Regions from separate parts of the Enterobacter sp. FW301-JW81 genome, predicted to be linked through region 1. Evidence: predicted binding sites of a transcription regulator. Region 1 holds the regulator's gene; the other holds the start of a gene.
What was found. The regulator PurR, encoded in region 1, represses purine synthesis genes. The targets are predictions, from matches to a motif close to CANGCAAACGTTTGCNTG.

Region 2: a site for PurR is predicted at 2,147-2,164, ahead of pyrD (quinone-dependent dihydroorotate dehydrogenase). Genes of this name have one in related genera too.

What each region holds. Positions count from the first base shown of each region.
Region 1 covers NZ_JBYTBA010000001.1:624,514-629,273, reverse strand. Annotated here, with positions in the region: gene AC3WOK_RS03020 (C40 family peptidase) at 1-53, shown strand, start outside; gene sodB (superoxide dismutase [Fe]) at 176-757, shown strand; gene AC3WOK_RS03010 (MFS transporter) at 796-1,962, opposite strand; gene cydH (cytochrome bd-I oxidase subunit CydH) at 2,126-2,215, opposite strand; gene purR (HTH-type transcriptional repressor PurR) at 2,513-3,538, shown strand; gene punR (DNA-binding transcriptional activator PunR) at 3,556-4,467, opposite strand; gene punC (purine nucleoside transporter PunC) at 4,583-4,760, shown strand, end outside.
Region 2 covers NZ_JBYTBA010000001.1:253,455-258,214, reverse strand. Annotated here, with positions in the region: gene AC3WOK_RS01130 (YcbX family protein) at 1-335, shown strand, start outside; gene zapC (cell division protein ZapC) at 332-874, opposite strand; gene pyrD (quinone-dependent dihydroorotate dehydrogenase) at 1,041-2,051, opposite strand; gene ssuE (NADPH-dependent FMN reductase) at 2,301-2,876, shown strand; gene AC3WOK_RS01110 (sulfonate ABC transporter substrate-binding protein) at 2,869-3,831, shown strand; gene ssuD (FMNH2-dependent alkanesulfonate monooxygenase) at 3,828-4,760, shown strand, end outside.

The DNA of each region.
Region 1 (4,760 bases):
TACGTCACTACGTCGGCGCGCGTCGCGTGATGACACCGAAAACCATTCGCTAACCCCTGCCCTGCCACGCCCGTGGCAGGGTAAGTTCCTCTTTTGCATACCCTTTCAATTTGCTATCCTGTCCCTGTTGTCTGTGTGGTTATTGGCAACGCAAAATACAATAAGGAGAGAAGCAATGTCGTTCGAATTACCTGCACTACCGTATGCAAAAGACGCCCTGGCACCGCACATTTCTGCGGAAACCCTGGAATATCATTACGGCAAGCATCACCAGACGTACGTCACCAACCTGAACAACCTGATCAAGGGCACCGATTTCGAAGGCAAAACGCTGGAAGAGATCGTCCGCAGCTCAGAGGGTGGCGTATTTAACAACGCCGCTCAGGTGTGGAATCACACCTTCTACTGGCACTGCCTGGCACCGAATGCCGGTGGTGAGCCTGCCGGTGAACTGGCTGCCGCCATCAACGCCGCATTTGGCAGCTTCGCGGATTTCAAAGCGAAGTTCACCGATGCCGCGATCAAGAACTTCGGCTCTGGCTGGACGTGGCTGGTCAAAGAAGCTGATGGCAAACTGGCTATCGTTTCTACGTCTAACGCGGGCACCCCGCTGACCACCAGCGCTAAGCCGCTGATGACCGTAGACGTTTGGGAACACGCTTACTACATTGATTACCGTAACGCGCGTCCTAACTACCTGGAGCACTTCTGGGCGCTGGTTAACTGGGACTTTGTGGCGAAGAACTTCGCCGCGTAAGAGACACGCAGAAGGGCTCGCCCTTCTGCGTTTTTGGTTTATTCAGCAGCGCAGGCTGCTTCCGGCTGTTTACGACCCGACATCATCACCAGCAGCAGGCCGAGGGCGGCAATGATTGCCCCCATCACCGGCACAAAGCTGTACCCCAGCCCCCCTGAAATCACGGCCCCACCGGCCGCCGCACCGAGTGCATTGCCCAGGTTGAAGGCACCAATATTGACCGAAGATGAGAGACCCGGCGCTTCATGCGCGACACGCATCACGCGCATCTGCAGCGGTGGAACCACGGCAAAGGTTGCGGCACCCCAGACGACCATCGCAATGGCGGCCCCATACTCGTTACGCGCCAGCCACGGAATGGCGATCATGATGACAATCAGCAGGGTTAAGAAGCCCTTCAGCGTCCCGCTCACGGAACGGTCGGCAAATTTCCCACCCAGATAGTTGCCAATCGAGAAGCCCACGCCAATCAGCACCAGCATTGCGGTAACAAAGAGAGGCGTCGCGTGGGTGATGTCATGCAACACCGGCGAAATGTAGGTGTAAAGGGTGAACATCGCCCCTGCCCCCAGGACGGTGGTGAGCAGCGCGGAGAGCACCTGCGGGCGCATCAGCACCGAAAGCTCTCTGCGCACGTCAGGACGTTCCCCCGCTCTGCCTTTTGGCAAGGAGAAGAACAGCGCCACCATGGCAATCACGCCTAGCCCGGCGGTCGCCAGGAAGGACATACGCCAGCCGATCGCTTCACCCAGCCAGGTCGCCGCAGGCACCCCGCCAATGTTGGCAATCGTCAGGCCCATAAACATGGTTGCCACGGCGCTCGCCTGCTTGTGTTTTGGCACCACGCTTGCCGCCACGACCGACCCCAGCCCAAAGAACGCGCCGTGGTTAAGGCTGGTCAGAATGCGAGACAGCATCAGCGTGGTGTAGTCCGGCGCAATGGCGGAAAGCACGTTGCCCAGGGTGAAAATCGCCATCAGGAAAATCAGCGCATTGCGGCGCGCGCGGTGCGAAAGGAGAAGCGTCATCAGCGGCGCGCCTACCATCACGCCGATTGCGTAGGCGCTGATTAACATGCCTGCAGCAGGGATCGAGACGTCCACGCCCCGGGCAATAACAGGCAGTAACCCCATCGGGGAGAATTCAGTGGTGCCAATCCCAAAAGCGCCAATCGCCAGGGCCAGCAGGGGAAAATTGATTTTCATGCGTCAACTCCGGATGCCGTGTCATATGGGGACACAGAACAAAGAAGCCGAAAGCATGACATCAATCACAAAAAATTAGAAGTTAACAAAATGGCAAAAGATTTTTGCATGAGAAGTAACAATTGGGGCGATCGGGAGGGAGAACGCTCTCCCTCCGCGTAAATCAGTGCAGCGCAGCCGTCAGACCGGCAGCGACAATCAGAGCCAGCACAATAACGGTGGTGAACAGCGAAAACTTCAGATCGGAACTCATCAATTTTTCTCCTTTTAATCCCCCCACGAAAAGTGAGCCTGCTCATTTTTGCACAGTTTACGTCAAAAATCTTCCTGGATTTAAACTGATAAACACTTTACCTCTTCCCCTTTTCATCAAGATAGGACAAAATTCCACGCTAAATTTATTAGCGTACCGGCCATTGACCCCCTCCTGACGTCCCGTGTCGTTTTCCCGGCGTGCCGCAACTCAACATTGCGAAATAAGGGTGAGAGAAGGCAAACGTTTACCTTCAAGTTTTTCAGGAGTTTAGGATATGGTCTGGAGTGACATTTAATGGCAACAATTAAAGACGTAGCAAAACGCGCAAACGTTTCCACTACAACCGTATCACATGTTATTAACAAAACCCGCTTCGTGGCGGAAGAGACGCGCAATGCCGTCTGGGCCGCGATCAAAGAGCTGCACTATTCGCCAAGTGCGGTTGCGCGAAGCCTCAAGGTTAATCACACCAAATCTATTGGATTGCTGGCCACCAGCAGTGAAGCGGCCTATTTTGCCGAGATCATTGAAGCAGTTGAGAAAAACTGCTTCCAGAAAGGCTATACCCTGATTCTGGGCAACGCGTGGAACAGCATTGAAAAACAGCGCGCCTACCTGTCGATGATGGCGCAAAAGCGTGTTGATGGCCTGCTGGTGATGTGTTCCGAGTATCCGGAGTCCGTGCTGTCCATGCTCGAAGAGTATCGCCATATTCCGATGGTGGTGATGGACTGGGGCGAAGCGCGCGCGGACTTCACCGATTCCGTTATCGATAACGCCTTTGAAGGCGGCTATATGGCCGGTCGTTACCTGATCGAACGCGGTCACCGCGAGATTGGCGTGATCCCGGGTCCGCTGGAGCGCAACACCGGCGCGGGCCGTCTGGCCGGCTTCATGAAAGCAATGGAAGAAGCGCTGATCAACGTGCCGGAAAACTGGATCGTGCAGGGCGACTTTGAGCCGGAGTCGGGCTACCGCGCTATGCAGCAGATCGTCTCCCAGCAGCATCGTCCGACCGCCGTGTTCTGCGGGGGCGACATCATGGCGATGGGCGCGCTCTGCGCCGCCGATGAGCTGGGCCTGCGCGTACCGCAGGATATTTCCGTGATCGGGTATGATAACGTGCGTAACGCGCGCTACTTTACGCCAGCGTTGACCACCATTCACCAGCCGAAAGATTCGCTGGGCGAAACGGCCTTCAACATGCTGATGGACAGGATCGTCAACAAGCGCGAAGAGTCGCAGTCCATTGAAGTTCACCCGCGCCTTATCGAACGCCGTTCCGTTGCGGATGGCCCGTTCCGCGACTACCGTCGTTAATCGCTCTACGGGGCCAGCTACGCTGGCTCCCGTAACCACTCCCGGTTCAGCGTTTCGCTGTCTCCCAGATAATCCAGAAGCCAGTCCATGGCGGGTGAGACGTCATTTTGCTGCCAGGTGAGGCAGCAGGCCGCATCCGGGAAGGGATTCTCCAGCGTCAGTTCAACCCATTCTCCGGTATCGATTTTTGGGCGCGCAAAGTGCACGGGCACCATCGCGACGCACAGCCCGGCGCTGAGGCACGTCGCCGACGATTCCCAGTCAGGGGCCACCACCCGCCGCTGGTTATCCAGAAGCCAGGTGATACGCTTGGGTAATGAACGGGAGGTATCCTCCAGCACCAGTGAAGGCCAGTTGCGTAGCGTATCGTCGCTCAACGGCCCTTCCATTGCCGCCAGCGGATGATCGCGTGCCACCACGCACTTCCAGCTCAGCATGCCCATATCGCGAAAGGCGTAACGTCCCCCGACCGGGATCGCCTGCGTGGCCCCAATCGCCATCTCTGCCCTGCCGTCCGCCAGCGCATCCCAGACGCCGTTGAACACCTCCTGCGAGACCCGCAGCTCGACGTCAGAAAAATGCCGATAGAAATCGACGATCATTTGCCGGGTGCGTTCCGGCTTAACGATATTATCCACCGCGATGGAAAGATGCCCCCGCCAGCCGTTGGCGATCTGCTGACACTGTTCGCGGGTGATCTGCATTTTTTTGATAACAGAACGCCCTTCCTTCAAAAACCACGCGCCGGCGGGCGTTAATTCGACATCACGATGGCGCCGTTCAAACAGCGGAACCGCCAGCCACTCTTCGAGCTGACGCACGGTGTAGCTGATAGCCGAAGGGACGCGGTGCAGCTCCTGCGCCGCACCGCTAAAGCTGCCGTTACGCGCGACAGCATCGACCACTTCAAGAGAATAATCTGACCACATTTTCTGCCTGCAAAATTTTTGAATGCACCCGCCAAATATTAGCGTTTCACAAGCGGCTTTGCACTCCCTACACTCAGCGCCAACGTACACCTGCCTCCTTAAGGAGAATAAAATAATGCAACCCAGGAAAGGTTTTTTAGTCTGGCTCGGCGGCTTAAGCGTGCTGGGCTTTTTGGCCACCGATATGTACCTGCCGGCTTTCGCCGCTATGCAGGAAGATCTGCAGACGCCTGCCGCGGCCATCAGCGCCAGCCTGAGTTTGTTCCTCGCCGGTTTTGCTTTCGCACAGCTGC
Region 2 (4,760 bases), 370 kb from region 1:
ATGAGGTTGAAATCCTTGCCCGAGGGCCTGCAAGAGTGTACGGATCAGGCCAGGAGGAAGAGTTCGTCGACGTTGAGACGCCGGTCAGCTCGGCGGTCGATATTCACTGGCAGGGTAACGTCATTCGGGGGAATAACCAGCAGGTGTTACTTGAGCAACTGGAACAAGCGGGGATCCGCATACCCTATTCCTGTCGCGCGGGGATCTGTGGCTGCTGTCGAATCAAGCTGGTAGAGGGCGAGGTCAGTGCGCTGAAAAAATCAGCGATTGCAGAAGACGGGACGATTCTGTGCTGCAGCTGTATTCCAAAAACATCGGTACAGCTGGAGGCTTAAACGGCCTGTTCCAGGCTAAAGGCATCCACGCGAAGCTGGGGCTTCAGCCTGTCGTTCATCACCTTAATGGCATCTCCAAGCTGCATCGTCCGCCCGGCAATCGTCACGCCGGGTTGCGCCAGCAAACAGAGCGCAGCATTTTCGCCAGGCTCTACCACCAGCAGACTCACCTCTTCTGCCGTATCGCTCAGATTGACGCTGGCCGCATCGCCCGTTGCCGGGGTCCAGCTCAGCCCGTGCGCAAGGAAATGCCAGCTTTTGGGCATTTGCGGTTTCAGGAAACGGATAGCCACCAGGGCATTTAATACCAGTTCGGCACGCTGCTCTTTAGAGAGAACCAGATCGCGGCATTTTTCCTCAAAGGAAAAATAAAGCGCAGCGTCATCAACGCAAAAGCCTGACGGGGAAAACGCGTCCGGGGTCAACATTCGGCGAGCAAAACGAGAGCGAAACAACATGCCATTGGCTAAATCGAGCATCATTCGATCATGCTCTTCGCAAAAATACCAGCGCCAGTTATCGTCAGGTTTAATTCGCATGTTTCTCTCCCGTCCCCGAAACGTCCTGTACTAAAAATGTCCTGTTCGCCGCTTCGTTTATAACACCATTAATAAAAGACTATAATGTCTAAATAAGCAACAGTGACGGAATATAAAACAACCAGGGCCGGAAATAAAGCCCTGGTTGTCTGATTAGGAGAAAAGATTAGATATGAGTAACGATTTCTTTAATCAGCTGCGGCCCTTTAAAAATAAAGCCGGAATAGATTTGTACCAGTGACGCACCCGCCGCCATCTTCTCGCGTGCAGCAATCACGGAGTCAATGCCGCCAACGCCAATAATCGGCAGACGCCCTTTTAATTCCGCAGACAGCGCGCGAATAATTTCGGTGCTTTTTAATTGTACCGGACGACCGCTTAACCCACCCGCTTCGTCACAGTTTTTCATTCCCTGAACGAGGGAGCGATCGAGCGTGGTATTGGTTGCAATCACGCCATCAATATTATGGCGAACTAAACTGTCGGCAACCTGGATCAATTCTTCAGCGGAAAGATCCGGCGCGATCTTAACCGCTACCGGAACATATTTATGGTGGATCGCCTGCAGCGCATTTTGTTTATTTTTAATGGCGCTCAGAAGATCGTCCAGCGCTTCGCCATATTGTAAGGAGCGCAGACCTGGGGTATTGGGTGAGGAAATATTCACCGCAATATAACCGGCATAGGCGTAGACTTTTTCCATACAAATCAGATAGTCATCTTTTCCCTGCTCTACCGGCGTATCTTTATTTTTGCCAATATTGATGCCTAATATCCCATCGAAATGTGCTTTTTTGACGTTCTCAACAAGATGATCAACACCGTGGTTGTTGAAGCCCATCCGGTTGATCAGCCCTTCGGCTTCGACCAGGCGGAACAGTCGCGGCTTGTCATTTCCCGGCTGCGGGCGCGGGGTAACGGTACCGATTTCGATGGAGCCAAAGCCCATCGCGCCCAGGGCGTCAATGCACTCGCCATTTTTGTCCAGACCGGCCGCCAGACCCAGCGGGTTTTTAAAGGTCAGACCCATGCACTGCACAGGTTTTTCCGGCACATTCTGACGCACCAGCGCGGCCAGCGGCGTTCCGGTAATACGACGTAATTGCTGGAATGTAAATTCATGAGCGCGCTCAGGGTCGAGCTGGAAAAGGGCTTTACGAACGAAGGGGTAGTACATGAACTCTCCTGGATTCCCGGTGTGCAAACCGGGAGGGGATTATGGGCGATCCCGGCGCGAAAGGGAATTGACCTGCGGCAAAAAAAGCAGCGTAAAACGCAATCGTTTACCTGGCGGGATACTTCTTATGCTCTTTTTCGCATTTTAATTGCAGATAAATCATTTAGTGGAATAACCGCGCGGTGTCACACTCCTGAAAATTGTTATGAATGTTAGATAAAAGCAAACAATTGGTTATAAGGAGGAAGTATGCGCGTCATTACTCTGGCCGGAAGTCCACGATTCCCTTCGCGTTCCAGCGCCCTGCTGGAATATGCCCGTGAAAAGCTCAATGCCCTGGATGTGGAAGTGTGCCACTGGAACCTGCATAACTTCGAACCTGAAGATCTGCTCTATGCCCGTTTTGACAGCCCTGCTCTCAAAACCCTCATTGAGCAGCTTAAAGGCGCTGACGGCTTAATCGTGGCAACGCCTATTTATAAAGCCTCTTTTTCCGGTGCCCTGAAAACCCTGCTTGACCTGCTTCCCGAGCGTGCTCTGGATGGCAAAGTGGTGCTGCCCCTTGCCACAGGCGGCACGGTGGCCCATTTACTGGCGGTGGATTATGCACTGAAGCCGGTCCTGAACGCGCTGAAAGCACAGGAGATACTCCACGGCGTTTTCGCAGATGACTCCCAGGTCATTGACTATCAGCACAAACCTCACTTTACGCCAAATCTGCAAACCCGCCTCGATAACGCCCTGGAAACCTTCTGGCATGCCCTGCACCGCAGGGATATCCAGGCTCCGGCGTTTAGCCAGCCTCAAGGAGTCGCCCATGTTTAAAACGTTAACCCGCATCGGCCTGGCAGGTTTGATGGCGCTTTCATCGCTGGCCCACGCCGCCGATACGGCGCCTGAAAGTTTACGCATTGGCTATCAGAAAGGCAGCGTGAGCATGGTGCTGGCGAAAAGCCACCAGCTTCTGGAAAAACGCTTCCCGGACACCAAATTCTCCTGGGTTGAGTTTCCTGCTGGCCCTCAAATGCTGGAGGCCCTGAACGTTGGCAGTATCGATATCGGCAGTACGGGCGATATCCCGCCGATATTCGCCCAGGCCGCCGGAGCGGACCTCGTCTACGTTGGCGTTGAGCCGCCCAAACCGAAGGCTGAAGTGATTCTGGTCCCTGAAAATAGCGACATTAAAAGCGTCGCCGATCTTAAAGGTCATAAAGTCGCGTTCCAGAAAGGTTCCAGCTCGCACAACCTGCTGCTGCGCGCCCTGCAGGAAGCCGGGCTCAAGTTCACCGACATTCAGCCCGTCTACCTGACGCCTGCCGACGCGCGCGCCGCATTCCAGCAGAAGAACGTTGATGCCTGGGCCATCTGGGATCCGTACTACTCCGCCGCACTGCTGCAGGGCGGCGTTCGCGTGCTGAAAGACGGCACCACGCTGAAGCAGACAGGTTCGTTCTACCTTGCCGCAAGACCGTATGCGGAAAAGAACGGCGCATTTATTCAGGGCGTCCTTGATACCTTTACCCAGGCCGATGCGCTGACCCAGAGCCAGCGTCAGGAGAGTATTGCCCTGCTGGCAAAAACCATGAGCTTACCTGAACCGGTGATCGCGAGCTATCTCAGCCACCGTCCACCAACCACCATTACGCCCGTAGACGCGCACGTCGCCGCACTTCAGCAGCAAACCGCTGACCTCTTCTATCAAAATCACCTGGTTCCTAAGCAGGTGGATATTCGTGAACGCATCTGGCAACCCGCTGGCAAAGAAGGAACAAAATCATGAGTCTGAATCTTTTCTGGTTTTTACCCACCCACGGTGATGGACACTATCTTGGTACAGAAGAGGGTTCACGCCCGGTTGACCATGGCTATCTGCAGCAGATTGCTCAGGCGGCAGACCGAATCGGTTTTACCGGGGTGCTGATCCCGACCGGACGGTCGTGTGAAGATGCCTGGCTGGTTGCCGCGTCGATGATCCCGGTCACCCAGCGTCTGAAGTTCCTTGTTGCGCTGCGCCCGAGCGTCGTCTCGCCTACCGTGGCGGCGCGTCAGGCGGCAACCCTGGACAGACTGTCTAACGGACGCGCTCTGTTCAACCTGGTAACGGGCAGCGATCCGCAGGAGCTGGCGGGCGACGGTGTGTTCCTCGACCACACCGAGCGCTATGAAGCCTCCGCCGAATTCACCCGCGTCTGGCGACGCCTGCTGGAAGGGGAAACCGTCACCTTCGAAGGCAAGCATATTCACGTTCGCGACGCGAAGCTCTACTTCCCGCCGGTGCAGCAGCCGCGCCCACCTCTCTACTTTGGTGGGTCGTCGGATGTGGCGCAGGACCTGGCGGCGGAGCAGGTCGACCTTTATCTGACCTGGGGCGAACCGCCCGAGCTGGTGAAAGAAAAAATTGCTCAGGTACGTGCTAAAGCGGCCGCCCACGGTCGTAAGGTGCGCTTCGGCATTCGCCTGCACGTGATTGTGCGTGAAACCAATGAAGAAGCCTGGCAGGCGGCCGACCGTCTGATCTCCCATCTGGATGATGAGACCATCGCGAAAGCCCAAGCCGCGTTTGCCAAAACCGACTCCGTCGGACAGCACCGGATGGCGTCCCTGCACAACGGCAAGCGCGAGAATCTGGAGATCAGCCCGAACCTGTGGGCGGGTGTTGGCCTGGTGCGCGGCGGTGCGGGCACGGCGCTGGTCGGCGACGGACCGACC